Regions from separate parts of the Chromohalobacter sp. HP20-39 genome, predicted to be linked through region 3. Evidence: predicted binding sites of a transcription regulator. Region 3 holds the regulator's gene; each other region holds the start of a gene.
What was found. Region 3 encodes sigma-54, which starts transcription at its own class of promoters, with help from an activator protein. Its sites were predicted from a motif close to TGGCACNNNNNTTGCTNT; they were not measured.
Positions count from the first base shown of each region.

Region 1 (10,276 bases), on a different contig from region 3:
CGGGATATCCAGCGGTGCGGCCAGACGTGCGAGATGATCGAAGTCACGCACACCCACCAGGCAGATGGCATCCACGCCCGCCGCCTGATAGGCACACACGCGCTCGACGGCGGCGTCATCGTCGAGCTGACCGGCGTTGGTGCGCGCAATGATCGCCATCGCCGGATCGATGCGTGCCTCCAGCGCCGCGCGCATCTTGCCCACACCCTCGTCGAGCGGGATGAGATCGGTGGACTTGTGCCCGTATTGCGCCGGCAGCAGGGTATCTTCGATGGTCAACGCCGCAACCCCGGCACGTTCGAGTTCGGTGATGGTACGCATGACATTGAGCGCGTTGCCATAGCCGTGATCGGCATCGGCAATCACCGGCAGCCGCGTCACGCGGCCGATGCGGGTCGCCTGCTCGACGAACTCGCTCAAGGTGATCAAGGCGAAATCCGGCGCCGCCAGCACCTGCAACGAGGCCACCGAGCCCCCCAGGATACCCACCTCGAAGCCCAGGTCCGCGGCGATGCGCGCCGACATGGGGTCAAATACCGAGGCGGTGAAAAAGCATTGATCGGACGCCAGCAGGGCACGGAAGTCGTTACGTAGATCGTGTTGCGAGGGGGTTGCCACTCAAAACTCCTATTGTCACGCGACGGCCGTGCAGCGCGCGGGGAGAAGCCCCACACAGCGGACGGCGATCGGATTGAACACGGCCAGCCTGGCTGGCGAACGACGATGCCTCCCGCTGACGAATCACCTGTCATAACGCGGCAAGGAGGCATCGATTAGACCTTAGGAGGGGAAGGATATTACGCCGCTCGCCAAGATGCACGGAGCATGCCTTGTCACGCCACGGCTGCGGTGGAAAGAAAGCGATGGCAGGAGAACGCCAAGCGCGCCAACCCCAAAACCCTCTCAAACAAGGCACTCGCTCATCGGCCAGTGCCGGCAATAGCACCTTGAGCTTACCCCGCCCTTGTCGAGAGCGGGTATTGCGGCCCCAGCCGAGCAGTTTGGGCTATTCGTCCGCCAACGCCGGCAGCAGCACCTTGAGTTTGCGCGTCAGAGTATTGCGGCCCCAGCCGAGCAGCTCGGCGGCATCGCCCTTGCGTCCCCCGGTGTGCTTGAGCGCGGTTTCGATGAGGATGCGCTCGAAATCCGGCACCGCCTCCTCGAGCAGATGCGTATGCCCCGCCGCCAGGGCACGGTCAGCCCACTCGCGAAAGGCGCCGCGCCAGTCACCGCCGGCACTTTCAGTACCCTCGATATCACGCAGCTCCGGCGGCAGGTCCTCGACCAACACCTCACGGCCCGACGCCATCACCGTCAGCCAACGGCAGGTATTCTCGAGCTGGCGCACGTTCCCCGGCCACGGCAGTTGCGTGAGGTGCTGCTCGGCTTCCTGGGTCAATACCTTGGGGTCGGTGGCAAGCTCCTTGGCGGCGTCGGCCAGGAAGTGTTGCGCCAAGCGTGGAATGTCCTCACGCCGCTCGGCAAGACGCGGTAGATGAATACGAATCACGTTGAGGCGGTGAAACAGATCCTCGCGGAAGCGGCCGTCCTCGACCAGGCGCTCCAGATGCTGGTGGGTCGCAGCGATGATGCGCACGTCGACCTTGACCGGCGTATGACCACCGACCCGGTAGAACTCGCCATCCGCCAGCACGCGCAACAAGCGGGTCTGGGTCTCGGCGGGCATGTCGCCGATCTCGTCGAGGAACAGCGTGCCGCCATCGGACTGTTCGAAGCGCCCGCGACGCTGCGAGGTCGCCCCGGTGAAGGCGCCCTTTTCATGGCCGAAGAGCTCGGATTCCATCAGGTCCTTGGGAATCGCCGCCATGTTCAGCGCGATGAAAGGCCCGCCATGCCGTGGGCTGTGCTGATGCAACGCCTGGGCGACACGCTCCTTGCCGGTCCCCGACTCACCGTTGATCATCACCGTGATATGCGATTGCGAGAGCCGCCCGATGGCGCGGAAGACCTCCTGCATGGCCGGCGCCTCACCGATGATTTCCGCCGACAGGCCTTCCGGCACCGCCGCCGGCGCACGCCGCTCGCGGGCGTGCGCCACGCCGCGGCGCACCAACGCCAAGGCCTCGTCGACATCGAACGGCTTGGGCAGATACTCGAAGGCACCGCCCTGATACGACGCCACGGCGCTGTCCAGGTCGGAATGCGCGGTCATTACGATCACCGGCAAGTCCGGGTGGCTTTCGCGAATGCGCGCCATCAGATCCAGCCCGTCGAGTCCCGGCATACGGATATCGGTCAGCAGCACATCGGGCGGTTGACGCAGTATCTGTTCCAGCGCGGTATCGGCGCGCTCAAAGCTTTGCACCTCGAGATCCGGCTGCGCCAGCGCGCGCTCCAGTACCCAGCGAATGGCGCGGTCATCGTCGACGATTACAATGCGTGCGACGTCAGTCATAGGGCCTCCCGAGCCTCAATGGTGGCTCTCAAGCGGAATCAATAAGCGGAATTCGGTGCACCCGGGCACCGAGTCGCACTCGATCAAGCCCTGGTGCTGATGCAGGATCGACTGCGCGATGGAAAGGCCCAGGCCACTGCCCTCGGCGCGCCCCGAGACCATGGGGTAGAACAGCGTCTCGCGCAGCGTCTCGGGGATGCCGGGGCCGTTATCGAGGATGCCCAGCTCGCACACCAGCCGATGCCGCTCGGCACCCAGCGTGAATTGACGCCGGGCCCGGGTGCGCAGGATCAGGCGTGGGCCGTCGATGCCATGCTCCTCCATCGCCTGAACGGCGTTGCGAGCGACGTTGAGCACCGCCTGAATCAGTTGCGCTTCGTCGCCCTCCAGCTCCGGCAAACTGGGGTCGTAGTCGCGCACGTACTGGGTACGCGGATGCTCGGCCTCCAGCAAGGTCCGCACGCGCTCGAGCACCTTGTGAATGTTGAGCGGCTCGTGGCGGCTCATGCTGTTGGGCCCCAGCATACGATCGACCAGATCGCGCAGGCGGTCTGCCTCCTCGACGATGACCCGCGTGAACTCGGCGAGCTGCGGGTCGGGCAGGTCGCGCTCGAGCAGTTGCGCCGCACCACGGATGCCGCCCAGCGGATTCTTGACCTCGTGTGCCAACCCACGAGTGAGTACCTTGATGGTCTCCTGGCGCGCGATCAGCGCCTCCTCGCGGGAGATACGCAACAAGCGATCGCGAGGCTCGATCTCGATCAACAGCTCATCGGCAGACATCGGCGTCACGGTAAAGTCCACCGTCGCCGAATCGCCCGATGGCAACGTCAGGCACGCCTCGCGCTGGGTGAAGGGATGCAACTCATCACGCGCCTTGAGCAACACCGCTTCGACGCTGCCCTCGACGCCCGCCAGGCTTTCCAGCCGCTGCCCCAAGACCCGTACCCGGCTGGTTGCCAGCAACGACTCGGCGGCCGGATTCATCCAGCGCACATGCAAGCTGCCATCGAGCAGCACGACGGCCGTCGTCAAGTGTTCGAGCAGGCGCTGCTGCTCGCGAAACGGCTGCTGGGAAGGTTCCGACATGGCCCGTCCATTATCCATCGTCATGTACGTTAACAGTGCAAGAAGCGCGCCAGTCTGTGTCGGCCCGGCATATGGCAGTGCAGCCAGTGTGGGGCGACGACAACTTGCACCAAATTAGTGCAAACAAGAGGCTATCGATAGCACCGGGCGCCAAATCGGCTCACTGAGCGCCGCTGCCACCACTGTTGCGGGGATTATTGGGGTTGGCGGGCAAGTACACACTGGCGCGTTGCACATACAGCGTGACCGGGGCACTACGTTGGAGCACACGCCCCTCGGCATCGATCACCTCGGCACGCAGCGTGTGCTCGCCCCGCACCAAGTCATTGAGCGAGAACGTCGTCGCCTGCTGAGCGGCCTGACGCACTTCACCATCGACCATCAGACGCAGCCGGTGGGCATCGCGCAGGGCAGGGACGATCGCCACACTGACTTGCGTGTCGCCGGCCGCACCAGTGGGCAGCGTGGACTCGTTCGCCGGCGCAGTGATGCGCAAGCGCTCGTAAGGCGTAAAGGCCGACGCTTCGGCCTCGCCCGCAGCGGGCGCCTCCCGAGCCTCCCCGACATCTTGCGTCGAAGTGACCGGCCGGCTCGGCACCGTGTTCACCGGCCCGACCTCCACTTTCTCGCCTATCGGACGATCGGAAAAAGTCACGTTCCCCTGGGCATCGACGCTGCGATAGACCGGCGTCGCCTGCGCCAGTGACACGCTCAGGCACGTGCCTGCCATAAGCAGCGCCCACCCGCTGATGGTGGCCAAACCGCGCATGTCGCTCTCCTCAGGCCAATCGGGCTCCCAGTGTAGCGCACGCCAGGCGCTGCGAAAGAACACCGCTCCCTCCCATTACGTAAAAGGCCCCGTCATCGGACGGGGCCTCACTCAGCGGCACTACCTTGATTGGATGCTATCGCACGCGATCAGCAGCTGTAGTACATGTCGAACTCGATCGGGTGCGTCGCCATGCGCAGACGGTCGACCTCTTCCTGCTTGAGCTCGAGATAGGCGTCGATCATGTCGTCAGTGAACACCTCACCCTCGGTGAGGAAGGCGCGGTCGGCGTTCAGCGCTTCCAGCGCCTGATCGAGGCTCTCGGCCACGGTGGGAACCGCCTTGCCTTCTTCCGGCGGCAAGTCGTAGAGGTTCTTGTCCATCGCATCGCCGGGATGGATCTTGTTCTTGATGCCATCGATACCCGCCATCAGCATCGCTGAGAAACACAGGTACGGGTTGGCGGTCGGATCCGGGAAGCGCAACTCCACACGCTTGCCCTTGGGGCTCGCAGTATACGGAATGCGGATCGACGCACTGCGGTTGCGTGCGCTGTAGGCGAGCATGACCGGCGCTTCGAAGCCCGGCACCAGACGCTTGTAGGAGTTGGTCGAGGCATTGGTGAAGGCGTTCAAGGCACGCGCATGCTTGATGATGCCGCCGATGTAGTACAGCGCAGTCTCGGACAACCCGGCGTACTCGTCACCGGCAAACATGTTGGCGCCGTCTTTCCAGAAAGACTGGTGCACGTGCATGCCGGAGCCGTTGTCACCGACCAGCGGCTTGGGCATGAAGGTCGCGGTCTTGCCGTACGCGTGGGCCACGTTGTGGATCACGTACTTCATTTCCTGAACTTCGTCGGCCTTCTTGACCAAGGTGTTGAACTTGACACCGATCTCGTTCTGGCCCGCGTTGGCGACTTCGTGGTGATGCACCTCGACCGACTGACCGATGGCTTCCAGGGTGTTGCACATCGCGCTACGGATGTCGTGGAAGCTGTCCACCGGCGGCACCGGGAAATAGCCACCCTTGACGCGCGGACGGTGCCCCAAGTTGCCGCCTTCCACATTGGTGGAATCGGTCGCCCAGGCGCCTTCCTCGGAGGTGATCTTGTACATCGCGCCCTGGATATCGGCGTTCCAGTGCACTTCGTCGAAGATGAAGAATTCCGGCTCCGGCCCGAAGAAAGCGGTATCGCCCAGGCCGGTGGACTTGAGATACGCCTCGGCGCGCTTGGCGATGGAGCGCGGATCACGCTCATAACCCTGCATAGTGGCCGGCTCGATGATATCGCAGCGCAGCACCAACGTGGCGTCTTCGGTGAACGGGTCGAGATAACCGCTGCCATCTTCCGGACGCAGGATCATGTCGGACTCGTTGATGCCTTTCCAACCGGAGATGGAGGAGCCATCGAACATCTGGCCGTCCTCAAAGAACTCGTCGTCGACGGCGCTGGCCGGGATCGTGACGTGCTGCTCCTTGCCCTTGGTATCGGTAAAGCGCAGATCCACCCACTTGATATCGTGTTCTTCGATCAGGGCGAGGGTCTTCTCGGACATGATTTCCTCCACTATGAGCCCACGGCTCGAGTCGTTTGCTTGCGTGTTCAGCGTCGTTTGTAGCATGCCCGCCAGCGGCTGCCCACGGGTATGCGATTTACGTTTTTCAATGCAGAAGGCATGCCAATCATTGGGCCATCTCAGTGCACCCTCGGTAAACGCATGATCCTACAATAAAAAATAGACCTTCCTCGGGCACCCATCAGCACCACTTTAGCGTTAGACGCGCCACATATAAGTGCAGAAATGCCGACGACGCCCCAGCAAGGTGCAGCTCACCCCCTTCATGAACCAATTTGGTGCATCACCATACTCAAGCCTCTTCCGATGACTGAACCTCGCCTCCAATGGGCTGAATCCGCGTAAATCCGTCATCAGGATGGCGGTAGAAAAACCAGCCGTGGCGATGATTGCCAGGGTTCGCGCCACCCCGCAGTCTGTGGGGTAGCTCCCCCGATACGGGCTCTGATCCCAAGGCACACTCAGCGATGCGTACTTACAGCCTGCTAATAGACGCCAGCCATGCCCCCCAGCACCTGGAGCGCTGCCTGAGCGCCCTGACACGCAGCATCGCGGGCTTCAGCGGGCATACCGAAACGCTGGTTCAGCTCACCACACTGGATGCGCCCACTCAATGCCTGCTGACGCAGCGCCAGGTCCGCTTCGCCGTGCTGCCCCAACATGGACAGGGAGCACTGCGCCACCATGGCGCCGCCTACCTCAATGGCGATGTGTTGGTATTTTTGGATGCCGCGCTCGAGGTACCCGAGCAATGGCTGTCAGGGCTGGCACGCACCTTTAGCCACCAGGCCGCCGATGCCATCGTCTGCGCCCGCTACCCGGCCGCCCCGCTAGCGCCGCCGCTCGCCAGTTGGTATCTCAGCCGTACGCAACGTGGCTTTGACGATCATCCCTGGGACTGGCCCACCGGCCAGTTGGCTATCACCCGCGAATGGTACGAGCGCCTCGGCGGCCATGACCCGCGCCTCGAGGCAGGCGCCGATCTGGACATCCTGGTCCGTCTGTGGCGTTGCCATGCACATCTCTACTGGCAAGACGCACCATTGCTGATCGACCACGCAGCCCCGCGTCGCCTGGGAGCCTGGTGGCATCGGCAGCGCCGGCATCAGCGGCATTGTCTGTACACCTCCAGCGCCGTGCGGCATCCACGCTTCCTCATCCCTCGCGTGAGTGCCGCGCTCGTGCAGGGCACGAGTCTGCCGCTGGCCTTACTGCTATGGCTGCCCTTGTCGCCGGGGATCGGGATGGCGGGCCTGGCCTTCAGCGCACTGCCAGCCGGGCTGATGACCTGGCGCGACGACACACCGGTGCCGCGCAAGACTTATCGCGTTCACGGCTATCGCTGGAGCTTGCACGCCTTGCAGTTGATCGCTACCGGCGCAGCACTGATGACGTTCTGCCGACGAGGCAAGCCGGGGCTGACTGGCTAAATCGAGACAAATAGATATGCTGATAGATATCGCAACCGCCATCACAACATTACTCTTCAAAGGAGCCCCTTGCCGTCCGCGACAGGATGTCACCACGGCAACAACGCTCGCACACCGAGCAACGACAGCAGTGCGGAGGGACACGCCATGAGTCATCTCAGCCTTGCCCATGACGTCGTGCAGCGCCTGCGCGGGCACTGGCGACGCAACCTGAGCGAGCCGCTTCGCGGACGCAGCGCGATCTTGGTCATACAGCGCGTATTGCCCGACGAAGCCGCCGCCCGCTTACCGCACCGAGCACCCTACTGCCTCGGCCCGGACAGCTTCCGGCGGCTGCTCGACCACCTCACCGATCATGCCCAGATCGTCTCCTTGGCCAGTGCCCGCCGTTTGCACCGCGACCCGATCCCGCGCATTGCGCTGACCTTCGACGGCGGCTGGCGCGACACCGCCGAGGTAGCGCTGCGACAGCTCGAGCGTCTGGCGTTGCCGGCCAGCATGTTTCTGACCACGGGCGATGCAGGCCGCCCACAAGGCGATTGGCGGATGACCCTCGGCGACATCCTCTGGGATGGCAACCAGCCCATGCGCGTTCGTGAATGCCTCGGCGATGCCGGGCTCCCGCTCCCGCCGCCACGGCCCAACCATCCGGACACCGCCTACAGCAGCGCCTTGCACGGCTATCTGGAACGACTCGCGGAGCAGGCCGCCCCGTTGACGCTGGCGCGACTCAGCGCAGCGCTAGGCACCGAGCTCGACATCGCGCCGCAAACGCTCGACCCGTTCAGCGTGCGTCGCCTGGAAAGCGACGGCCTGGTACGCTTCGGCGCACGCGGCGTCGCCGCCACACCGCTAGACACCCTCGATGACCGTCAGATCCAATGGCAAATTCGCCATTCGCGTCGCCAACTCGGCGTGCTATGCCGCGACCCACTGCCTTATTTTGCCTATCCGCAGCCGGAAGCCTCGCGCCGGGTACGTCAACTGGCCCAACGCTGCGGCGTTCAGGAAGCCCTGCATAGTCATGCCGGCTGGCTCTCGCACCGCGACGATCCGCTGGCATTGCCACGCTTTCAGATCACGCAACCCGTTGCCAGCAGCGCAGGGCGTCTCTATGATTGGCTACTCGGGCACCTTTAATTAATGAGTAGCCCCTTGAGTTCGGTGCGTTCCACCCCACGCTGCGCGTCCACCCCGACGCGATAAACAGCGACTGACGAACGCGCCGCCATTTTTTTGCGTATTTTTGCCCTGCCGTCCAAACGACCCAAGCCCCTGATAGTGCCACGGTTATCGTCGCGTCAACGCGTCTTTTGTCGTGCCGCGCCTGTTGGCAACGGTCATCAAACTGGCAGTCGTCGGCCCCCTGACCCTATAATACGGCCCAATTTTCAAGCAGGATCCCTACGTGATCGAGAACCTTCGCAACATCGCCATTATTGCCCACGTCGACCATGGCAAGACCACCCTGGTCGATCAGCTCCTGAGTCAGTCCGGCACCCTCGACCGCAAGGCCGAAGGGCAAGAGCGCATCATGGACTCCAACGACCAGGAGAAAGAACGCGGTATCACCATTCTGTCCAAGAATACCGCGATCCAGTGGCACGACTACCACATCAACATCGTCGACACGCCCGGACACGCCGACTTCGGTGGTGAGGTCGAGCGCGTGATGTCGATGGTCGATTCCGTCCTGCTGATGGTCGACGCCGTCGACGGCCCCATGCCGCAGACGCGCTTCGTTACCCAGAAAGCCTTCGATCGTGGCTTGAAGCCCATCGTCGTGGTCAACAAGATCGACCGCCCCGGCGCACGCCCTGATTGGGTCATCGACCAGATCTTCGACCTGTTCGACAACCTCGGCGCCTCCGACGAGCAGCTCGACTTCCCGATCATCTATTGCTCGGCACTCAACGGCGTCGCCGGCATGGATCCGGACGCGCTCGAAGACGACATGACGCCGATGTTCCAGTCCATCGTCGATATCGTCGAACCGCCCAAGGTCGAACGTGACGGGCCGTTCCAGATGCAGATCTCCGCGCTCGACTACAATAGCTATGTCGGCGTCATCGGCCTGGGCCGCATCAAGCGCGGCAACGTGAGCCCGGGGCAGCAGATCAGCGTGATCTCCAAGGAAGGCAATGTCCGCAAGGGCAAGGTCGGCCAGGTCATGACGCACCTCGGCCTCGAGCGCGTGCAGACCGAACAGGCCGAAGCCGGCGACATCATCTGCGTCACCGGCATCAGCGATCTGGCGATCTCCGATACGCTGTGCGATCCGGCCAACGTCGAAGCGTTGCCCGTGCTGACCGTCGACGAGCCCACCGTGTCGATGACCTTCCAGGTCAACGACTCGCCGTTCGCCGGCAAGGAAGGCAAGTTCGTCACCAGTCGCAACATTCGTGACCGCCTCGAGCAGGAGCTGATCCACAACGTCGCACTGCGTGTCGAAGAAGCCGAAACGCCCGAGAAGTTCAAGGTCTCCGGACGCGGTGAGCTGCACCTTTCGGTACTCATCGAAAGCATGCGTCGTGAAGGCTACGAGCTCGCCGTGGGCCGCCCCGAGGTCATCATCCGCGAGGTCGATGGCGTCAAACAGGAGCCGTACGAAGAAGTCATCATCGACTGCGAAGAGCAGCACCAAGGCGCGGTGATGGAAGAGATCGGCTACCGCAAGGGCGAGATGACCAACATGAACCCGGACGGCAAGGGTCGTGTGCGCCTGGACTTCATCATCCCCGCACGCGGGCTGATCGGCTTCCGTGGCCAGTTCCTGACGCTGACCTCCGGCACCGGCATTCTCACCAGCCGCTTCGACCATTACGGCCCGCTCAAGCCCGACGCCTCCGTCGAGCGTCGCAACGGCGTGCTGGTCTCCATGGTTCCCGGCAAGGCGCTGGCTTACGCACTGTTCGCCCTGCAGGATCGCGGCAAGTTGCTCGTCGAGCACGGCACCGAAGTCTACGAAGGCATGCTAGTGGGCATCAACAAC
Region 1 covers NZ_JAWHTP010000002.1:116,274-126,549, forward strand. Annotated here, with positions in the region: gene RVY79_RS04095 (oxaloacetate decarboxylase) at 1-618, opposite strand, end outside; gene ntrC (nitrogen regulation protein NR(I)) at 1,007-2,416, opposite strand; gene glnL (nitrogen regulation protein NR(II)) at 2,432-3,505, opposite strand; gene RVY79_RS04110 (DUF4124 domain-containing protein) at 3,666-4,274, opposite strand; gene glnA (glutamate--ammonia ligase) at 4,424-5,833, opposite strand; gene RVY79_RS04120 (glycosyltransferase) at 6,322-7,284, shown strand; gene RVY79_RS04125 (polysaccharide deacetylase family protein) at 7,432-8,424, shown strand; gene typA (translational GTPase TypA) at 8,693-10,276, shown strand, end outside.
Region 1: glnL (nitrogen regulation protein NR(II)) is a predicted target of sigma-54. The motif match lies at 3,540-3,557, and genes of this name have one in related genera.

Region 2 (10,276 bases), 340 kb from region 3:
CACGCGGATCCCCGAGCGCAGCGCCGCCTTGAGCATACGCTCTCGCAGCGAGCCGCCATCCTGGGTGCGATCATCGAGATAGGAGCCTCCGGAAAGCACCAAGGCCGCGCGTGCCCCCAGCTTGCCCAGCGCTTCGATGGTCGAAGGCACACCTTCCACTGGATTGCAGAGGATCGCCAGGTCCGGCACGGCAGGCAAATCCGCAATACGCTTCACACAGGCCGCCCCATACACCGTGTCATAACCGCGCGGGTTCACCGCCCACAGCGTGCCGGAAAACCCCGCTTCGAGCAGGTTACCCAGCACCATGCCGCCCATCGAATGCGGCTTTTCCGAAGCGCCGATCACCACCACGCTATGTGGCTCGAAGAAGTGACGCAGAAAACGCGTTCCCACAGCAATCTCTCCCGCTTGATCAGACCTTGCCGCTCACCATCGCGCGCGGACGGCCTAAACTCAACATGGGCCTCTCGTCACAGCCGCGATGACATGGCATCGTTCGACCTATGGGCACTGTTCTTACATCCTATCAGGCCTTAAAGTCCCACGCGGACAGCATGCGCCCATCGTCTCAGCCGATAGACGTCCTCTGGATGGAGCTCCCATGATCACTGCGTATATTACCCACCCCGATTGCATGCGGCATTTCATGGGGCCGAGCCATCCCGAGAGCCCCAAGCGACTGGAGGCCATATGCGCCCGCCTGGCCTTGAGTGGCGTGTTGACGCATACCATGCAATCCGAGGCGCAGCCAGTAAAAGCGCAGACGCTCGCCCTCGCGCATTGTCCGCAATATCTGGAGATGCTCGAGTCTCATGCCCCGCAGGAAGGCTTGAGCGAACTCGACGGCGAGACCCACATGAACCCGGACACGCTGGCCGCCGCAGGCGTCGCCGCGGGTGCGGTCGTGCGTGGCGTCGATCAGGTCTTTCGCCACCAGGCGGACAACGTCTTCTGTGCCGTACGCCCCCCAGGCCATCACGCCGAGCGCTGCTCGGCGATGGGCTTTTGCTTCTATAACAATGTCGCCATCGGGGTGGCCCACGCCCGCCAACGGTACGGCGTCGAGCGCATCGCCGTTCTGGATTTCGACGTCCACCAAGGCAACGGTACGGTCGATATCTTCAAGGACGACCCCGGCGTCCTGGTCTGCTCTAGCTTCCAATCGCCCTTCTACCCTTGGCGCTATCAGGAAGGCACATGGGCCAACATCATCAACACCCCTTTGTCAGCAGGGGCCGGTGGCAATGAATTTCGTCGCCGTGTGGAAACCCAGTGGTTCCCAGCGCTGCAAGCCTTCAAGCCACAGTTGATCATGCTCTCGGCAGGGTTCGATGCCCACCGCGACGACCCCATGGCCGAGCTCAACCTCGACGAGTCCGATTATTTCTGGATAACGCAACTCGCTCTGGATATCGCCCGTGTATACGCCGAAGGACGCCTGGTCTCGGTACTCGAGGGCGGTTACCACCTGGACGCTTTGGGTGCCAGTGTCGAGGCACATCTCAAGGCGCTGCTGGGCTTTCCTCTCGGCGACCCATGAGCGCCCCCGAACGACGCTCTGCTCCCCCCACGCCTATCGGGCTGTGGTATCCTAATGGAAACTTTATTTCCTATTGTGGAACCTCATGGCTACCCAAACCGATAGCGACGCCGCCCTGCGCATCGCCTCCGGACGCAAAGCGTTCGTCGAGCCGCTACGTCTGGGTGATCGCCTCAAGGAAATTCGCCTGTCCAACCACTGGACCTTGGAAGATGTCAGCCAACGTACCGGCTTGGCGCGTTCGACGCTGTCCAAGATCGAGAACGACCAGATATCTCCTACCTTTAGTGCCGTCCAGAAACTCATCGGCGGCCTCGGGATCGACCTGCCGCAACTGTTGACGCCGCCCAAACCGCAGTCGCACACACTCGGTCGCCGCGATCTAACGCGCGTCGGCGAAGGCCAACAGCACCCCACGCCGACCTATGAGCACGAGCTATTATCGTGGCAACTGGCACAGAAGCGGATGATCCCCTTCAAAACCATCGTTCGTGCCCGCAGCTTCGACGAATTCCAGGAGTGGGTACGTCATGACGGCGAGGAATTCCTGATGGTCCTCGACGGCGACATTCTGCTGTATACCGAATTCTACGAACCGCTACGCCTGGCCCATGGCGACAGCATCTACTTCGACAGCGACATGGGCCACGCCCTGGTGTCCGTCAGCGAATCAGACGCCGTGGTGCTCTCCGTATGCACACGCGGCGAGAACGCATGATACCTCTTGAATGACAGCGCCCGGCTCGAGGCCGGGCGCTTCTACTACTTCTTCATTCACGCTGGACATGTCGGGAGACATGCACCCATACCGATACCTTCAGTCGATATCCTTGACGGCACTGTCGCCGGAAAGCTCACGGGCCATCATGCGGTCACTATACGCCACGCCATAGCGCTTGCGCGCCCACAGGTACATCACCAGGCCGAGCAGCATCCACGCCCCGAAGACGACCCACTCGATCGGCAACAGTGCAGACGGACTGCCTGGCAGATAAAGACTCACCATGCCCAGCGACAACGCGACTGCAACGATGCCGACTAATTTGCCATAAGGCACCTTGAAGGGACGTGGCATATTGGCGTTCTTATAACGCATTACCACAAACGACAGCGCCACGAACAAATATGCGATGACGATGCCCAGCCCACCAGCATCGACCAACCAGACCAGCATCGGACGCCCGAAAAACGGCGCCAGGCAAGATACCGCACCGATCATGATGATCGCGTTGCTGGGGGTCTTGTAACGTGGATGAAGCTTGCCCAGAAACGCCGGCAGCATGCCCGCATGGGCCAGCGCATAGATGGCACGCGACCCCCCGATATAAAAGGCATTCCAGCTAGTGATGATGCCCGCAATGCCCGCCAGCACCATTAGCTTACCTGCCCAAGGCGCCGCGAATACGGCCTGCATGGCATCCGGTACCGCCAGATGTGAGGCACTCAGGGCTTGGGGATCGAGCATCAGCGACGTGCCGAGGATGATCAAGGCATACCAGAACACTGCCAGGATGACCGATATCATCAATACCTTGCCGATATCACGAAATGGCAGATTGATCTCCTCGGCCGCCTGCGGGATGACATCGAAGCCCACGAACATGAAAGGCACCATGATCATGACCATCATGATGCCGCCCACGAGGCCGTTATCGACATTGAATAGAGGCTCCATGTGGGCGGTCTCGCCGGTGAAGAGTGCCCCCGTGATGAACATCACGCCCACCACCAGAATCAGTACGGTGACCAGCTTCTGCACCAGTGCCGCCGTGCGAATGCCGATGTAGTTGATCGCCATCATGACTAGCGAACCGATGACGCCGACCGCTACCCAAGTGGCCTTGACGTCCCAGCCGGCAATCGTCCAGAGATCGCCGACGGCATAACCAGGAAACAAGTTCTCGAATACCGTAGGCAGTGCCACGGCCTCGAAGGACACCACGCTCATGTAACCCAGCACGATGGTCCAGGTGCAGAGAAACGAGGCGAAATGCCCCAAGGCGTGATAGCTGTATACGTGCTCGCCACCGACTTGAGGCATCGCCGAGGCCAGCTCGGCATACGTCAATCCCACCAATACGATGGCAATACCACCGATGACAAAGGCCAGGATGGCCCCTAGACTCCCTGCCGACTGGATCCAGTTGCCGGTCATGACGATCCAGCCCCAGCCGACCATGGCGCCGAACGCCAACGCGAGTACATCCTTGCGCGCCAGGACCCGCGTCAGTTCGCTTGCTTTATTGGAAGCGGTTGTTCGATTCATCGCGATACTCGTTTATGGAAAGCGGTATTGTTGAATGCACTTATCTTGCGTCCAGAAAGCGGCATTTGTTTCATATAATGCACGCCAGCCGAGGAAGATAATTGACCACGTGAATCGAGACAACCCGGGGTACGAGGCAATATCCGCTTTTTCCACGCCATGACGATAAGAATAATAGAGAGGCTAGGTATGCTGAACGTCGTCGCCCCGCCACAACAGTTTGCCGCATTCATCGAGTGTGTAACCGCCCAGTGACTGGACCAGGGTCAAGCCGGCGGCGCTGTGTAGATAATCGAACATCTGCTGCAGCAGCGACCGAAAATACACGTTGCGCGGCGTCACCAGGTCAAATGCCTCCTCGGTGATGGGGATGAAGCCCAGGCCGAATTCATTGGCCGCCGATAGCGTGCCCGGGCCGATATCGGCTTCGTGACGCGCGATGAGCGAGGCGACCTCACGCTCGCTATACGCGACGACCTGGGTATTGAGTTGATCGAGTCGCAACTGATGGCTCGCCAGCCACTCTTTGAGGAAGCGCTGCGACCCGGCTCCCTCCTGTCGGACGACCCAGCGCCGATTGGCACCAAAGAGACCCGAGGGGTCGTGCGGTTGGTGCCGATCCTCCGCACGGATGATCAACCCCTGACTGCGCCGGAACAGGCGCACCAGTACCCAATGACGATAACCGCTATGGCTTCTCACCAGGGCGGGATGGCGCAACTCGCTTTCTTCGGCGCGCCCCCAATGAATGGCGCATACATCGGCGCGCCCTTGCGAGAGCAGCGACAAGCCCAGTTGTGTTCCGGTCACGCTATAACCATAGAAAGCATGCCCCTGCTGCTGTTGATTGAGTCGCATGATCAGCGCCGAGAGCAACGGATCGTCGCTGCCGGTCACCATCAGCCGATCGGCCAACACGCCGTGGTGACAGGACTCCAGAATCCACTGCTCGACCAGGCGCCGAGGAAATAGCCATTTGCCGGTCACCTTGGTGGAGGGAATAGCGCCATCGCTGGCCAACTGATAGATCTTCTTCTCGTTGAGATGCAGCAGCTCGGCGACCTGATGCACGTTGAGAAACGGCGACGCGGAGGATGAATCGCTCATGAGGTGCCCTTGTGTCGAGACGCCGCCTTGTCCCCGGGGCGGGGCGCCGGCATGGCGTCCAGCACCAGGCGCGCGTGTTCGTCGACGACCTGGAAATGACGTCCCTTGGCACGCGCCACCAGCAGCACGCCGAAACGCTTCGCCAATTCCACGCCCTTCTGTGTCATGCCCGAGCGCGAGACCAGCACACTGATCCCCATCTGTGCGACCTTGAGCACCATTTCGGACGTCAACCGCCCCGTGGTGTAGAAAATATCCGCCGTGGCCAGCTCGGCGTCTTCCGACGTCCCTTCGCCTATGGCCGCCAGCCATTGGCGACCGGCAAGCGTATCCACCGCGTTATGACGTCCCACGTCTTCCACGAAGCCCAACACGCGATCCTGACGGCACAGCCCGCAACCGTGCACGGCACCGGCATTGCGATAGGTCTCGTTGAACTGCCCCAGATTGTCGAGCAGACGGTACAGCACCGCCTGGGATAGCGGCTCGCAGGGCAAGGGACGCAGGTCGGTGGCATCGAGCAAGCGCCCGAAGACCGTCCCCTGCCCACAGCCGGTGGTCACGGTTCGCTGAGCAAGGCGCGCATCGAGATCTTCTGGCAAGGCGCGCGTCACCACCGCAGCGGCCTCCACGTCCCAATCCACCTGCAGCGCCTCGACGTCCTCGGCGCGCACCAGAAGCCCCTGATTGCGCAGGTAGCCCAGCACCAGGGCTTCCGGCTCGGCCCCCAGCGTCATCAAGGTGACGATCTCCTGACGATTCAAGTACACCGTCAAGGCACGCTCGGCGGCGATCGCCTGTTGACGGCGCTGACCGTATTCGTCGGTCACCGCGATCTCGAGTGTTGTCGGCATCCGCGCCCGACTCAGCACTACATTGGACATGCTCACCTCCTTCTTGTGGCGACAGGATACCCAAAGCACGACATGCATGCCCAAGAGAAATGTACAGCGATGACGCATTTTCCAGGCCATCAGGCACGCGGCTTGCTATATGCTGCAGACACAGCGTGTCATATTTCATCTTACAGGGAGGCAACCACCATGGCGGCCGACGACAACCTGAAATATTTAAGCCTCGAGCTGGCGTTCCAGCGCCAGGAGGTCAAAGGCTTCACATCCCTGGCCTGGTACATTGCAGACACGGGATGCCATGAGCGCGGCCCCCACGTCCTGCCGCTGACGCTCTTTCTCACCGAACGTACCGCCTACCGTTTCAACTTGAACTCCCAACACCCTCGCTTATTCGTACGCTGCGAGGCGACCGACGACGGCCCTGCACCGCGCGAGCTGACCGCGAGCCAAGAAGTCGCGGCCAACTGGATGGATGGTGACACCCAGGTACTCGACACCCCCATGCCCTTGGCGATACAGGCTTGGATCGAGGCCTATCTCGCACGTCACGGCGAACGTGTCGAAGGTGGCCGCAAGAAGAAACGCGCAGGCGCCGGGCGCGCCAGTCAGGAGTGATGTCATGAGCTTCATGCAACGCTGGTCACAGCGCAAACGCGATCATGGCGATGAAGAAACGCCGTCGACGGCACCTGAACAAGCACAGGCGCCACCCTGGAGCGAAGGCGACGAAGCACCATCGCGCGCCGCCGCCTTGATCCCCGGTTACGACCCTCAGCGCCCACTGGATGAGCAACTCCCCGAACCGGAAAAGCTCGGCGCCGAGGACGATTTCCGAGCCTTCATGCTGCCCGGGGTCGGCGAACTCCTCAAACGCCGCGCCCTGCGCCGCATGTTCAAGGTTGGCAACTACAACGTGCGCGACGGGCTAGACGATTACGACGAGGATTATTCGCAATTGATGCGCATGATGCCCGAGGTCAGCGCCCGAATGCGCCAATGGCTACGCGAGGAACAAGAGCCCCAAGATTCGGAGCAGCATGATGATACGCAGACGCTGCAACCCGACATGGTCGCTGAAGAAGATAAAGACGCCACGTCTGAACCAGTGCAGACACACCAATCGACAGAGATAGATCAGTCGGAAGAAGAGGCGCCAAATGACCCATCTGGGCGCTCGGGTGCGTCAAGTTGACCCATAGGAAATACCAAGGCCGCCTGAATACTCCCGTATCTTGCCCGGCAAACCCTTCGTTTGCGACGAGAACGGGTATCTAACCTGCAGTCATAACATTATATAAAGCTCGGCAAAGACCGAGACGAGATGCCACACGATTGGCACGACAAAACTCAAAGCCCCGTGGCAAGACCGACAAGTTGATGAGGTGACATGCCCCAATTCATCGATACGCGCGCGCTAAATGGCGACGCTCGTAATGTAGCCGCCCGTGAGGCCGCCCTGCAGCAGGTGTCATGGCCGCAGAACCTAGCCCCACCCACCGTGAGCTACGTAAGCCACGGCCATGTCGCCATCGTAGGGCCGGCGGAAGACCTGCAACGTGCCGTTCAGGCACTCACGGACAGCGAACTCGCCAGCATCACACTGGTCACGACGCAATCCGCATTGCCCCACGACGCCGCACCGAATCTCACCAATGTGCGCAATATCGCCTGCGCCCATCCGCATCTAGAAGGCTATCTGGGCACGTTTCATCTGACCGCCCGTGACGGAGGCGAGTCTCTTTCACAGGCCAGCCTCGGGCGCGATCACTTCGATGCCGTTCTCGACCTCGGTACACCGGCGCTGTTGCAGTACGAATTGCCGCCGCCTGGGTACCACCGCGTCACACAAGCGACGCCCCTCGAGCAGGCCGTTCGGGATCTTCAAGCGTGCATCGGCGAGTTCGAAAAGCCGCGCTATTTTCAGATCGAAAGTGATTTATGCGCCCATGCCGGGCGTGGCCAAAGCGGCTGTACGCGCTGCCTCGATATTTGCCCCGCCGACGCCATCTCGAGCGTCAAGCAGGAAATCGTCATCGACCCGTTTCGTTGTCACGGCGCGGGCAGTTGCACCAGCGCGTGTCCCACCGGGGCCATTCGCTATGCCTTGCCCGCGCCGGAACGCCTCGACGATTACATCGCGCGCCTTATTGCCACCTATCACAGCGAAGGCGGCGATACCGCCGTGGTGCGTTTTCTCGATCAAGAGACACAAGCCAGCGAAACCACTGCGGCGGCGGGCCATGTACTCGATGTTCCGCTGGAGGAGCTCGGCGCTGCGGGGCTCGATCACTGGCTTGGCGCCCTTGCCCGCGGCGCTGCCGAAGTACGCATCGTCATGCATGGTGCTCTGCCGCCTTCCTTGGCGCAGCTGGTACACGATCAATATGCACAGGCCATTACCATGCTCGAATCGCTGGGCCACGATCCCCGGCGCCTGAGCCTGATCGATGCAGGCGATATCGCCATACGCGACGCACTGCCGATCGTGCCGCCCCTCGACGAACGGTTGGAGACGACGCGCCCACACGGTAAGCGCGAGGCCCTCAACACCATCCTCGACTTCCTCGCGGCACGTGGCACGCCCAGCGAAAAACGCGTGGCCATGCCCACAGGCGCACCATTCGGCACGCTGGATATCGATACCGACCACTGCACGTTGTGCATGGCCTGCGTCGCGGTATGCCCCACTCAGGCGCTAAGCAGTCCCGGCCAATCACCAGCACTGCAGTTTCAGGAAAGCGCCTGTGTCCAGTGCGGGCTGTGCGAAACCGCATGCCCCGAACAGGTCATTGCACTGCACCCCGGATTCATGGCCGCCCCGGAGACCCGCAACCACGTCGCGACGGTCAAGGAAGAAGCGCCGTTCGAATGCATCAGCTGCGGCAAGCCTTTTGCCACCGCCAGCACCATTGCCTCGATCAAGCAGAAACTCGCCGATCACCCCTATTTCGCCGGCGACGCCATCAAACGCCTAGAAATGTGCGAAGACTGCCGCGTCAAGGATATCTGGCACGACATGGCGCGTGACCCCAACGCTCAGCTCAAGGTATGACGATGACGACGCCCGAGCATAGCGATACCCATCACTCACCAGCGTCCCTGACGGCGGCGCTCGAGGAACGTAACGCCCTGCGCGCCGATGTCTATCTATTGCTGGCTCGCCTGGTGCGCGAGTCGCCCAACGCGGAGTTGCTCGACTTTCTCGCCACGCTCGAACCCGACGACGAGAACTCGGCACTCAAGCGACATTGGGCCTCGCTGTCACTGGCCGCACGCCACGGACACCCCGGAACGCTGCATGACGTGCATTTTGGCTTGCTCGTGGGCGTAATCCAGGGCCAGCTCGTGCCATATGCTTCCTGGTATTTGACCGGCTCACTGATGGAAATGCCGTTAGTGGCACTGCGCCATGACCTCAAGCATCTGGGCTTCGAGCGCGCCGCGCACGTCAAGGAGCCCGAAGATCATTTCTCGGCGATGTGCGAAGTCATGGCCATGCTCATCGAGTCGCAGGCCGAGGCACAGGCGGCTTTCTTCAAGCGCCATCTGAGCCCTTGGGCGCTACGTTTCATGCGTGACCTGGCCGAGGTCGACGACCCGTTCTATGCCAGCGTCGGCGCTCTGGGTGATGCTTTCCTCTCCCGCGAGGATAACCAGCTGCAAAGCGATCCCGACGCGCAAGTCGTCACGTTTTCGCCAACCCCCACTACGCTTAGCGAAGGGGACACCCACTCATGACCTGCACCAATGACGCTGCCTGACGGCGATATCACGGTGCTCAGTGACCACAGGAGTCGCCTCATGAAAGAGTCGAACAATAAAACGTCGAACAACCCCGCCCGGCGTCACTTCTTGCGCAACATCGGCCTGGGCACGATCGCTGCGGGTGCGGCCGTGACCGTCGGCCATGTCACTCTGGCGCAGGCACAGTCGGATGAAGGAACAGATGCTACCGATGCGGGCGAAACGACGTATCGCGAAACCGATCACGTCAAGGCGTTCTACGCCACCTTGCGCGACTAAACGGTCGAGAGAACCGGAACTGAGGACATAACCATGCGATTGACTCGAAAATCCTCCCAACCCACCCGTCAGGGTGGGCTGGGCATCAGCCGCCGGCAATTTCTGCAGCGCAGTGGCGTGGCGACGGGCGGCCTCGCCGCTGCCGGCTTCATGGGCCAGGGCATGATGCAGGCCGCCAACGCCAAGGAAAAAACGGCGTATTCCGATGCTCCCGTCGAAACCAAACGCACCATTTGCTCCCACTGCTCGGTGGGCTGCGGCGTCTACGCTGAGGTGCAAGAAGGGGTCTGGACCAAGCAGGAGCCCGCGTTCGACCACCCGATCAATCGGGGTGCGCATTGCGCCAAGGGCGCCTCGCTGCGCGAGCACGGCCATTCCACGCGCCGTTTGAAGTACCCGATGAAGCTGGTCAACGGCAAGTGGCAGCGTCTCGAGTGGGATCAGGCCATCGAGGAAATCGGAGACAAGGTACTGGCACTGCGT
Region 2 covers NZ_JAWHTP010000003.1:547,018-557,293, reverse strand. Annotated here, with positions in the region: gene RVY79_RS09320 (bifunctional acetate--CoA ligase family protein/GNAT family N-acetyltransferase) at 1-396, opposite strand, end outside; gene RVY79_RS09315 (histone deacetylase family protein) at 605-1,543, shown strand; gene RVY79_RS09310 (XRE family transcriptional regulator) at 1,629-2,261, shown strand; gene RVY79_RS09305 (APC family permease) at 2,361-3,809, opposite strand; gene RVY79_RS09300 (helix-turn-helix transcriptional regulator) at 3,993-4,916, opposite strand; gene RVY79_RS09295 (formate dehydrogenase accessory sulfurtransferase FdhD) at 4,913-5,800, opposite strand; gene RVY79_RS09290 (DUF3305 domain-containing protein) at 5,960-6,385, shown strand; gene RVY79_RS09285 (DUF3306 domain-containing protein) at 6,390-6,962, shown strand; gene RVY79_RS09280 (4Fe-4S binding protein) at 7,158-8,822, shown strand; gene RVY79_RS09275 (molecular chaperone) at 8,825-9,508, shown strand; gene RVY79_RS09270 (twin-arginine translocation pathway signal) at 9,572-9,793, shown strand; gene RVY79_RS09265 (formate dehydrogenase subunit alpha) at 9,827-10,276, shown strand, end outside.
Region 2: RVY79_RS09290 (DUF3305 domain-containing protein) is a predicted target of sigma-54. The motif match lies at 5,892-5,909, and genes of this name have one in related genera.

Region 3 (10,276 bases):
CATAAAGCTCGAAGCGGGAAGAGCGCCGCTACGCGGCGGGAAGCTGGAAGAAAATTCCTGGCTTCGAGCTTCGAGCTTCGAGCTTCGAGCGGCGAAGCCGTGTCTTTTGGCTTAGAGGCCAGCAGTGTCGCGAATCAGTTTGAACAATTTGCGGGCGCTCGTCGGCGGTTTTTCGCGCTGACGCTCGCTCTTGGCGTTGCGGATGAGTTGCCGCAGCGTCTGACGATCGACCTCGGGATGTTCAGCGATGAAGGCCTCCAGCGCATCGGTGCTGTCGTCCTCGATGAGCCGATCGCGCCAGCGCTCGAGACGATGAAAGGCGTTATCGCGGTGTAAGCTCTCTTGCTCGATGGCGTCGAAGGTGGCCTGGATGGCCGCAAGGTCTTCGCGGCGCATGACCTTGCCCACATATTGCATGTGGCGACGACGGCCTTCGTGGGAGCGGATGCGCGAGGTTTCCTCGACCGCGAAGCGCATGTCGTCGGAGAGCGGCAGGCGCGCGCGTTCGGCATCGCTCATGGCGATGATGCGTTCGCCCAGTGCCTGCAAGGCTTTCATTTCGTTCTTGCGCTGGGTTTTGCTGGGACGTCCTGCTTCTTCGTCTTGCGGGTCAGGGAGGTCGATCGACATTGCATTACCAATATGCTTCGGGGGTGACCGTGCAGTATATCAGGCTTCCTCGACAATCCTACCGAGCCCTTGAGCAGTGTCTCGGGCCTTATGAGTACAGGAGTAGACCATGAGCCAGGCCTTCGATGCCGTAGAGCAGCAAGCACGCTTGGAGGCGCGCGTCGCGCAGGCCTTGGAATTGGCCAAGCGCTTGGGCGCCGATGCGTGTGAGGTGGGCGCCAGCGTGGACCAGGGAATCGAGGTCGGTGTACGCCTGGGTGACGTGGAAAACGTCGAATTATCGCGTGATCAGGGGATTGCGGTGACCGTCTATGTCGGGCAGCGCAAAGGCAGTGTGTCGACGTCCGACGCCAGCGATGAATCTCTGCGTGCGGTGGTCGAGAAAGCGCTGGATATTGCGCGCTATACCGCAGAGGATCCGGCTTCTGGTTTGGCCGACGCGGCGCTGATGGCGACGGAATTGCCCGATCTTGGCGTTCATCACCCCTGGCCGTTGAGCACCGATGACGCTATTGAGCTAGCGCTTGCCTGCGAGTCTGCGGGTCGTGGAGTCGAAGGTATCGTCAATTCCGAGGGGGCGAATCTGTCGAGTGGTGAAGGCGTGCGCGTCTACGGTAATAGCCATGGGTTCCTGGGTAGCCAGCGGGGGAGTCACCATTCGTTGTCGTGCATGCTGATCGCAGGTCAAGGGGCGGACATGCAGCGCGATTACGACTATACCTCGGTGCGCAATCCGGCGGACTTGCAGTCGCCCGAGTCAGTGGGACGGCGTGCTGCCGAGAAGACTCTGGCCCGGTTGGGGGCCACCTCACCGGCGACGGGGCGGATGCCGGTGCTTTTTGCGCCCGAGCTTGCCGGTGGGCTGGTGGGCAGTTTCATGGGCGCCATCGCTGGGGGGGCCCTGTATCGCGAGGCATCGTTCCTGTGTGACCGCCTGGGAGAGACTGTCTTCCCCGAATGGTTTTCCCTACGCGAGCAGCCACGCGAATATGGTGCCATGGCGAGCACGGCCTTCGATAACGACGGTGTCGCTACGCGCGATAATGTGTTCATCGATCAGGGGCATCTGGCGCGTTACATGCTCTCGACGTACAGTGCGCGACGCCTGGGGATGACCACGACCGGCAATGCTGGCGGAGCGCGCAACCTGCGTATCGACGCGCCCTTGGCCTCGCGGGATGAATTGCTTGCGCGGATGGGGCGTGGCGTACTCGTGACCGAATTGATGGGTCAGGGCGTCAATGGCGTGACTGGCGATTATTCGCGTGGTGCATCGGGGTTCTGGGTTGAAGATGGCAAGATTCAGCACCCCGTCGAGGAATTCACAATTGCCGGCAACTTGCGCGATATGTTCGCCAATCTCCAGGGCGTGGGCAGCGATACCGATACGCGAGGCAGTGTGCATACCGGGAGCTGGTTGATCGATGACATGACGGTGGCGGGCGAGTAAAGCGCTTGGCGACGCGGGGTCTCGGCGCCGCGTCGTGAATTGTCTCATGTGATGGCGCGGCGCTCGTCGCGCCTCAATAAAATGCGGCGGCCAGTCCCAGAAACGCGACGAAGCCGACGACATCGGTGATGGTCGTCAGTAACACACCGCCCGAGAGGGCCGGATCGATCTTCAGGCGTTTGAGTAGCACGGGAATCACGGTGCCGGCCAGCGCGGCGACGGTCAGATTGATGACCATCGCCAAGGCGATGATACCGCCGAGTTTGTAGTCGTCGAAGCGCACGATAGCAACCAGCGCCACGATCACGGCCCATAGCACACCGTTCATCATCCCCGAGAGCATTTCGCGGACCAGCAGCCACTGCACGTTAGCGCCACCGACGTGTCCCAGGGCGATCCCACGAATCAGCACCGTCAGCGTCTGCGACCCGGCGATACCCCCCATGCTGGAGACGATGGGCATCAACACGGCCAGTGCGGTGATTTGCTGGATGGTCGATTCGAAGAGGCCGATAGCGAACGACACGATGGTTGCCGCGATCAGATTGATGCCCAGCCATACGGCACGTCGACGCCCGGTGCGCCACGCCGGCGCGAAGGTGTCCTCGTCCTCGTCGAGGCCGGCCATGCTCATGACCTGGTGCTCGGCGTCCTCGCGAATGACGTCGACGACGTCGTCGATGGTGATGCGGCCCAGCAGGGCGCCGTCGGTGCTCACCACCGGCGCCGAGATCAGGTCGAATTTCTCGAACAGGCTGGCGACATCAGTATCCGCGGCCGTGGCCTGCACTGAGGCAAAATCGGTGTTCATGACCTCGCGGACCAAAATCGAGGGGTCGGACACCAACAGCAAATTGAGCGGTAGCGTGCCGATCAGTTCATCGCGGCGAGTGACGACGAGCAGTGTATCGGTAGAGTCGGGCAGTTTCTCGTGTCGGCGTAGATAACGCAGCACCACGTCCAGAGTAATATCCGGACGAATGGTGATGGTGTCGGTGTTCATCAAGCCGCCCGCGGTGTCCTCGGGATAGGACAGCACGGTCTCGATGCGCTGGCGCTCCTGCGCCTCCATGGCTTGCAGGACTTCGTGAATGACCGTGTTGGGCAAGCGTTGTAGCAAGTCGGCGAGGTCATCGACGTCGAGCCCTTCGGTCGCCGAGACGAGCTGCTCGGCATCCATGCGGCTCAGGAACTCGCTCTGGATATCGTCGCCCAGATATTGCAGTACCTCGCCTTGCAGGTCGGGCTCGACCAGTTCCCAGAGGACATTGCGCTCACGTGGTGGTGTCGACTCGAGCAGATGAGCGACATCGACCGGGGCCAGGCCGCGATTGAGCATGCGGCGCGCCTGGTCCAACGCACCGCTTTCCAGGGCGTCGCTGAGCCGATCCAGACGAGGTTGCAGTTGCTTATGATTGGGGCTCATGAGGAATCGGCATCCTTTGTCGATTCTAAAGCGAGGCGCTATGTTAACATCGCTTCGGGCTGGCACGAACACTGTTCGCTAATCAGGCATCTTCCTCGAAGCGTGACTCGAACAAGGCGGTGAGGGCCTCGAGTACTTCATCGGCATCGTCGCCCTCTGCTTGAATGTCGAGCTCGGTCCCGCAGGGAGCCGCCAGCATGAGAAGCGACATGATATTGGCGGCGTCTGCTTCACGTTGGCCATGGAAGACGTGTACACGCGACGAGTAAGACTGGCAGCACTGCACTAGCTTGGTGGCGGCGCGTGCGTGGAGGCCACGCTTGTTGATGAGTTGCAGCTTACGTTGCGGCATCGCCATTCTCCGGCAGCGCCGCTTGTACCCCTAGTTCGCGATGGCGCAGGCGCACCCCATTCATTTGCGTCGCGAAATGCCGAGCCAGCCCTTCGACCAGATAGACCGAACGATGCTGGCCGCCGGTGCAGCCGATGGCGACGGTCAAGTAGCTGCGATTGGTGGCCACATAGGCGGGCAGCCAACGTTCCAGCCATTGGCGGATGTCGTCGAGCATCGCGCCGACGTCGGGATAGGCTTCGAGAAACGCGACGATTTGCGAATCACGCCCATCGAAACTGCGCAACTGAGGGTCCCAGTAGGGATTGGGCAAGCAGCGAGCATCGAAGACCATGTCGGCATCCAGCGGGACACCGCGTTTGTAGCCGAATGACTCGAACGTCAATGTTAGATGTCGGCCGCTGTGACGGGCCACCTGCTCGGCGATACGGCCCCGCAACTCATGGACCGAGAGATTGGAGGTGTCGATGACCAGATCGGCGATATCGCGAATTGACGAGAGATACGCCTGCTCCTGCTCAATGGCCTCGGCAAGAGTCATTTCACTGGTACGCGTCAGCGGGTGACGACGGCGCGTTGCTGAGTATCGCTCCAGCAATATGCGCGAATCGGCGGTCAGATAGACGACTTGGCACTGGATGCCTCGGGCGCGAATCTCTTCGAGCAGCACTGGAAAGCGCCGCAGGGCGTCGGGAAGGTTACGTGCGTCGATACTTACCGCGATGTGCGTGCGCGACGGCGGACCTTCACGCAGTTCATCGATCAGAGGTGCCATGAGACTGGCCGGCAGGTTGTCGATCGCGTAGTAACCGAGATCCTCGAGTGCCTGCAGGGCAATCGATTTGCCGGAGCCAGAACGGCCGCTGATGATCACGAGCTGCATGGGCGCCCCTTGTGTTGCGCGAGTATCAGTTTACGCGGGTGTCAGTTTGCGCTGGTATCGTGCTGTCGGATGGCTTCGATCAGAGTGTCGTAAAGCTGCCGTTGGGTCTGCGCCTGGCGTAGCCGGGTGCGGATGGCGCTATCGTTCATGATGGCGGCGACCTGGGCGAGCAACGACAAGTGTGCATCGTCGGCTTCTTCCGGCACCAGCAGGACGAATATCAAATCGACGGGATCGCCATCGGTGGCATCGAAGTCGATGGGCTCCTGCAGGCGGAGAAAGCCGGCGATCGGCTCCTTGCAGTGCGGATTGCGCGCATGCGGAATGGCGACACCATTGCCGATGCCCGTGCTGCCTAGCCGTTCTCGACCGATAAGACGCCCGAAGACTTCCTGGCTATCGAGGCTGGGTGCGTTCTGTGCGATGAAGGTGCTGAAAAACTCCAGCACACGCTTTTTGCTCCCCCCGGCGACGCCGAAGAGTGCGCGCTCGGGGGGTAGGATGCTTTCCAATGTCATGGCGGATTAACGGGCACCGGCGCCCTGAGCGCGTGCCTGCACCTTTTCCTTGTGTTTGACGAGTTGGCGATCGAGTTTGTCGGTTAAGGCGTCGATAGCGGCGTACATGTCGTCGCTTTGAGCATCGGCGTGAAGATCCGCACCCGCGGCATGAAGCGTGCATGCGGCCAAGTGACGTTCTTTCTCGATGGATAACGTGACTTGGACGGTAGTGATGTTGTCGTAATGGCGTTCCAGACGCGCGAGCTTTTCATTGACGTAGTCGCGTAGAGCATCGGTCAGTTCGATGTGATGACCGGTGATATTGGCTTGCATGGCACGCTCCTATTCCATCGGTTGGCTCTTCGATTGTAACCCTTTTTAGAGCGCTGCATAGCCCTGAGCAGGCGTTGGCTGACAAAGGTCGCGGCGAGTCTACGCAGCGTGGTAAGTGCGTGCAACTCGCCCTCCATCAGGCGAGTCGTTTGCGCTCACTGGAAGAAGGAATGCCCATCGCTTCACGGTACTTGGCGACGGTGCGTCGTGCGACCTGAATCCCGTCCTGGGCCAGCAGGTCGACGAGCTTGCTGTCGGATAGAGGCTTGCGTGGCGGCTCGTCACCGATCAATTTTTTCAGCCGCGCGCGGATTGCCGTGCTGGAATGAGCATCGGTTTCGCCTTGACCACCGACGTGGCTGGAAAAGAAGTATTTAAGCTCCAGGACGCCACGTGGGGTATGAATGAATTTCTGCGTGGTCACGCGGGAGATGGTCGATTCATGCATATCCACTGCGCTGGCGATATCGGCCAGGATCAGTGGTTTCATTGCTTCCTCGCCGTGTTCCAGGAAATCGAGCTGGCGCGCCATGATCTCCCGTCCCACGCGCAGCAAGGTGTCGTTACGGCTCGAGAGGCTCTTGAGCAACCATTTGGCTTCCTGCAGATGTTGCTTGAGAAAGGTATTGTCATCGCTCTTGTCGGCGCGCTTGATGAGCGCGGCGTAATCCGGCTGGATGCGTACCCGGGGGAGCGCCTCGGGATTGAGCTCGATGCGCCAGTCCTGTCGAACGCGGCGTGCGATCAGGTCGGGGATGACATAGTCGTTGCTGCTGTCCTCGAAGGCGAGGCCGGGCCGTGGATCGAGCGTGCGAACCAGCGCGATGACATGATCGAGTTCCTCCTCGTCGAGGCGCAGGCGCCGCTTGAGCAACTTGCGATCGTTGCCGGCCAGTGCCTCGAGGAACTGGCGTACCAGGCGTTTGGCCTGGGTCAGCAGCGGCATGTCCTCGGGTAGAGCACCGAGCTGCAACAATAGGCACTCGCGCAGATCGCGGGCACCGACACCGGTGGGATCGAACTGCTGCACGCGCATCATGACGTGTTCGACATCGCTGGTCTTGAGCCCGGAAAGGCCTTGGCCGCGAAGGCCCTCGACCAGTTCGTCGAGAGAGAGGGTGAGATAGCCGTCGGCACCCACGGCATCGATCAGGCTCTCGGCGATATCGCGGTCTTGCGGTGTCATGTCGGCCATGGCGAGTTGCCAAGCCAGGTGGTCATGCAGGCTGGTATGCGCGGTATTGCGCTCTATGTCGGGTCCTTCCTCGCTACTACCGCCTCCGCCCGTCAGCGAGGAGCCGGCATCTTGATAGGTGTCGCTCCATTCGCTATCCAGCGACAGGCTCTCAGGGATGTCGTCCGTCCAGTCATCCTCCTGCTGGGATTCGCTGACCTCGCGTTCGTCGAAGTTCTCTTCGAGTTCCAGCATGGGGTTGGAGTCGAGCGCTTGCTGAATCTCCTGGCGCAAGTCCAGCGTCGAGAGTTGCAAGAGCTGGATGGCTTGCTGTAATTGAGGCGTCATCGTCAGCTGGGTGCCGACGCGAAGCTGCAGCGTAGGTTTCATGGACATGGAGAATCGGTCGTCGCTTCCTGAAACGGTGCCCGTACGTTATCCCGCGACGACGTCACTTGCAAGAACGGAAGCAACAATCGTGCCATTTATATAAGCGCAGGGCGGTTCCAGTAGCTTGCGCTTACAGTCGGAACTCATGGCCGAGATAGACGTCGCGTACTTTCTGGTTGGCGAGGATGGCGTCGGCATGCCCCTCGGCGATGATCTGTCCGTCGCCGACGATATAGGCGTTATCACAGATATCCAGGGTTTCGCGGACGTTGTGGTCGGTGATCAAGACGCCGATATCACGATCGCGGAGTTGGCGAATGATGCTCTTTATCTCGCCGACGGAAATCGGATCAACCCCGGCAAAGGGTTCGTCGAGCAAGATGAAAGCGGGTTCGGTGGCCAGGGCGCGGGCGATCTCGACGCGACGGCGCTCCCCTCCGGACAGGCTCATGCCGGGGTTGTCACGGATGTGGGTGACATGGAACTCCTCGAGGAGGCGTTCGAGTTGCGCTTTGCGCGCGGCCTTGTCGAGATCGCGGCGTGTTTCGAGAATCGCCATGATGTTGTCGGCGACCGAGAGCTTGCGAAAGATCGATGCCTCTTGGGGAAGATAGCCGATGCCGGCGCGGGCGCGTTCGTGCATGGCGGCGTGGGACAGGTTGCGCTCGTCGATATGCACGCTGCCGGCGTCGGCACCGACCAGTCCGACAATCATGTAGAACGAGGTGGTCTTGCCGGCGCCATTGGGGCCGAGCAGACCGACGATGCTGCCCTGGCGTATGGTCAGGCTGATGTCATGCACCACGCGGCGGCCCTTGTAGCTCTTGGCGAGGTTGGCGGCGCTCAGGGTCTTCATGGGTGTCGGATCCTGCCTGGCTTGGATGAAGGAGTCACGGATATATCACTCGCTGTCGCGGGGCGTCAGCGTCATGCGTACGCGTTGATCGCCCTTGCCGTCATTGTCGGAGCGGGCGTGTACCTCTTGGCGGTCGAGAAAATATTCGACATAGGCGCCATTGAAGGTATCCCCGGCCTGGTGAAGTTCGGCATGATCAATGAGCTCCACACGCCGCTCAGCGGCATGATAAATCACAGTATCGCCCCAGCCTTTGGCCACGGGTTCGTCGGGAGCGGGTTTTTGTTCGAGATAGGCGCGTTCGCCATCGCTACCATGGGCGGTGACCGTGGAAACCTCGCCCTGCGCGTTGCGTTGAATTTCTACGCGTGCGGCCGTCAATTGCATGCTGCCTTGTTGCATATCGACATCGCCGGTGTAGACAGCAGTGCCAGCCTTGTCGTCGAGATCCAGTTGGTCAGCGGCGATCTCGATGGGCTGGCTGGCATCGCTTTCCAGTGCGAGCGCCGTGTGACTGGCGAGTCCCAGTGCGGCGCAGACCAGTGCCGTCTTCAATGGTCGTGTCATCATGATTCGTCCTCGGCAAGCTGTGGGTGGTGACCTCGCACATCACCGCTCAGACGCGCTTGATCAGTGTCGATCCAGGCATCGAAGCGATTGCCGCGCACGCGTTGCTCATGCTGCCGCAACACGGCCTCGGTGTCACTCCAGGCGTGGCCAGTGCTGGACTTGTAATGCAGCACGTCGGTGTTGAGACGCCAGCCCTGCTCGGGTTGTACGAGCTGGGCATGGCCGGTCAGGGTGAGCAGGTCGCGTTGCGGCCCGAGGCGCCCCTTATCGCCCGAAATATTCCATTGACGGCCTGCCGCGTCACGTATTGTAGCTTTCGGTGAAGTGGCGCGAATGACATCGTCGGCGGGAGTGTGCACGAGACGCGGCGATTTAAGCGTCTGGTGGGCAATACCTTGCTCGTTGAAGCGCGTCATGGTGACGCCCTCGAGGTAATAATCCGGCTCACCGGCGGAGTCGCTGGGGACGGGGCCGGGCGAAGAAGTGTTACGTTGTTCGACGATAGCCAAACCGATGCCGAGTATGACGAGGATCAGCAACAGTGCGATGCGCGTCCATTTACGAGAAGACAAGAAAGTCGGCATGGTCCTGTTCACTCTAGATCGTCAAGGTACGGTGCCAGGCTGGCGTCCCAGTGTCCCTGGCAGCTCAGCAAGGCATCACAGATTTCGCGTACCGCGCCTTGACCACCCGGGCGCGACGGAATCCAGTCGGCGTGCTCGCGCACATAGTCCGGTGCATTGCTCACGCTCAGGCCGAGCCCTGCGGCGCGAATAGCGGTCAGGTCCGGCAAGTCGTCGCCGCAGTAGGCGACTGACTTCATCGGTAGAGCGAGCTGTTCACATAGGGCTTGAAGCGCCACCAGTTTATCCTCCCGCCCTTGCTGGACATAGGCGATATCCAGTGCCTCGGCCCGTCGGCTGACCATGGACGATTCGCGCCCGGTGATCAACGCGACGACGACGCCGCTTTGCTGCAGCAGCTTGATGCCGAGGCCGTCGAGAATGTTGAAACACTTGGTTTCCTGACCATCGCTTTGAAAGTGCAGCGTGCCATCGGTGAGTACACCATCCACGTCCAGCGCCAGTAAGCGGATGCCTCGTGCCTTGGCACGCCAGTCGGCGGAATGCGTCATAGGGGCTCCTCAAATGACGCCGCTGGCCAGTAGGTCGTGCATATGCAGCGCCCCGACCGGGCGGCCTTCGTCGTCGACCACGGCGAGTGCCGTGATGCGGTTATCTTCCATGATCTTGACGGCCTCGGCGGCGAGCAGCTCCGGCCGGATGGTTTTACCGCCATGGGTCATGACGTCATCGACACACAAGCTGCGCAGGTCATCATGGCGGTCGAGAGTGCGCCGCAGGTCACCATCGGTGTAGATGCCGGCCAGATGACCGGCCTCATCGATTACGCAGGTGAAGCCTAGGCCCTGGCGGGTGATTTCCAGCAAGGCGTCGCGTAGTGGACTGCCCAGCGCGACGCGGGGCAGGCGCTCGCCGTGATGCATGAGGTCTTCGACCCTGAGCAGCAGGCGTCGCCCTAGGCTACCGCCGGGATGCGACAGGGCAAAATCTTCTGCGGTGAAACCGCGTGCTTCGAGCAACGCCACTGCCAAGGCATCGCCCATGGCTAGCGCGGCGGTCGTCGAGGTAGTCGGCGCGAGGTCAAGCGGGCAGGCCTCGCGGGCCACGGCGGTGTCCAGGTGCGCTTCG
Region 3 covers NZ_JAWHTP010000003.1:211,879-222,154, forward strand. Annotated here, with positions in the region: gene tldD (metalloprotease TldD) at 1-5, shown strand, start outside; gene yjgA (ribosome biogenesis factor YjgA) at 112-630, opposite strand; gene pmbA (metalloprotease PmbA) at 740-2,080, shown strand; gene mgtE (magnesium transporter) at 2,154-3,506, opposite strand; gene RVY79_RS07585 (HPr family phosphocarrier protein) at 3,589-3,858, opposite strand; gene rapZ (RNase adapter RapZ) at 3,845-4,741, opposite strand; gene ptsN (PTS IIA-like nitrogen regulatory protein PtsN) at 4,783-5,259, opposite strand; gene hpf (ribosome hibernation-promoting factor, HPF/YfiA family) at 5,266-5,574, opposite strand; gene RVY79_RS07605 (RNA polymerase factor sigma-54) at 5,711-7,144, opposite strand; gene lptB (LPS export ABC transporter ATP-binding protein) at 7,269-7,994, opposite strand; gene lptA (lipopolysaccharide transport periplasmic protein LptA) at 8,040-8,564, opposite strand; gene lptC (LPS export ABC transporter periplasmic protein LptC) at 8,561-9,148, opposite strand; gene RVY79_RS07625 (KdsC family phosphatase) at 9,157-9,699, opposite strand; gene RVY79_RS07630 (KpsF/GutQ family sugar-phosphate isomerase) at 9,709-10,276, opposite strand, start outside.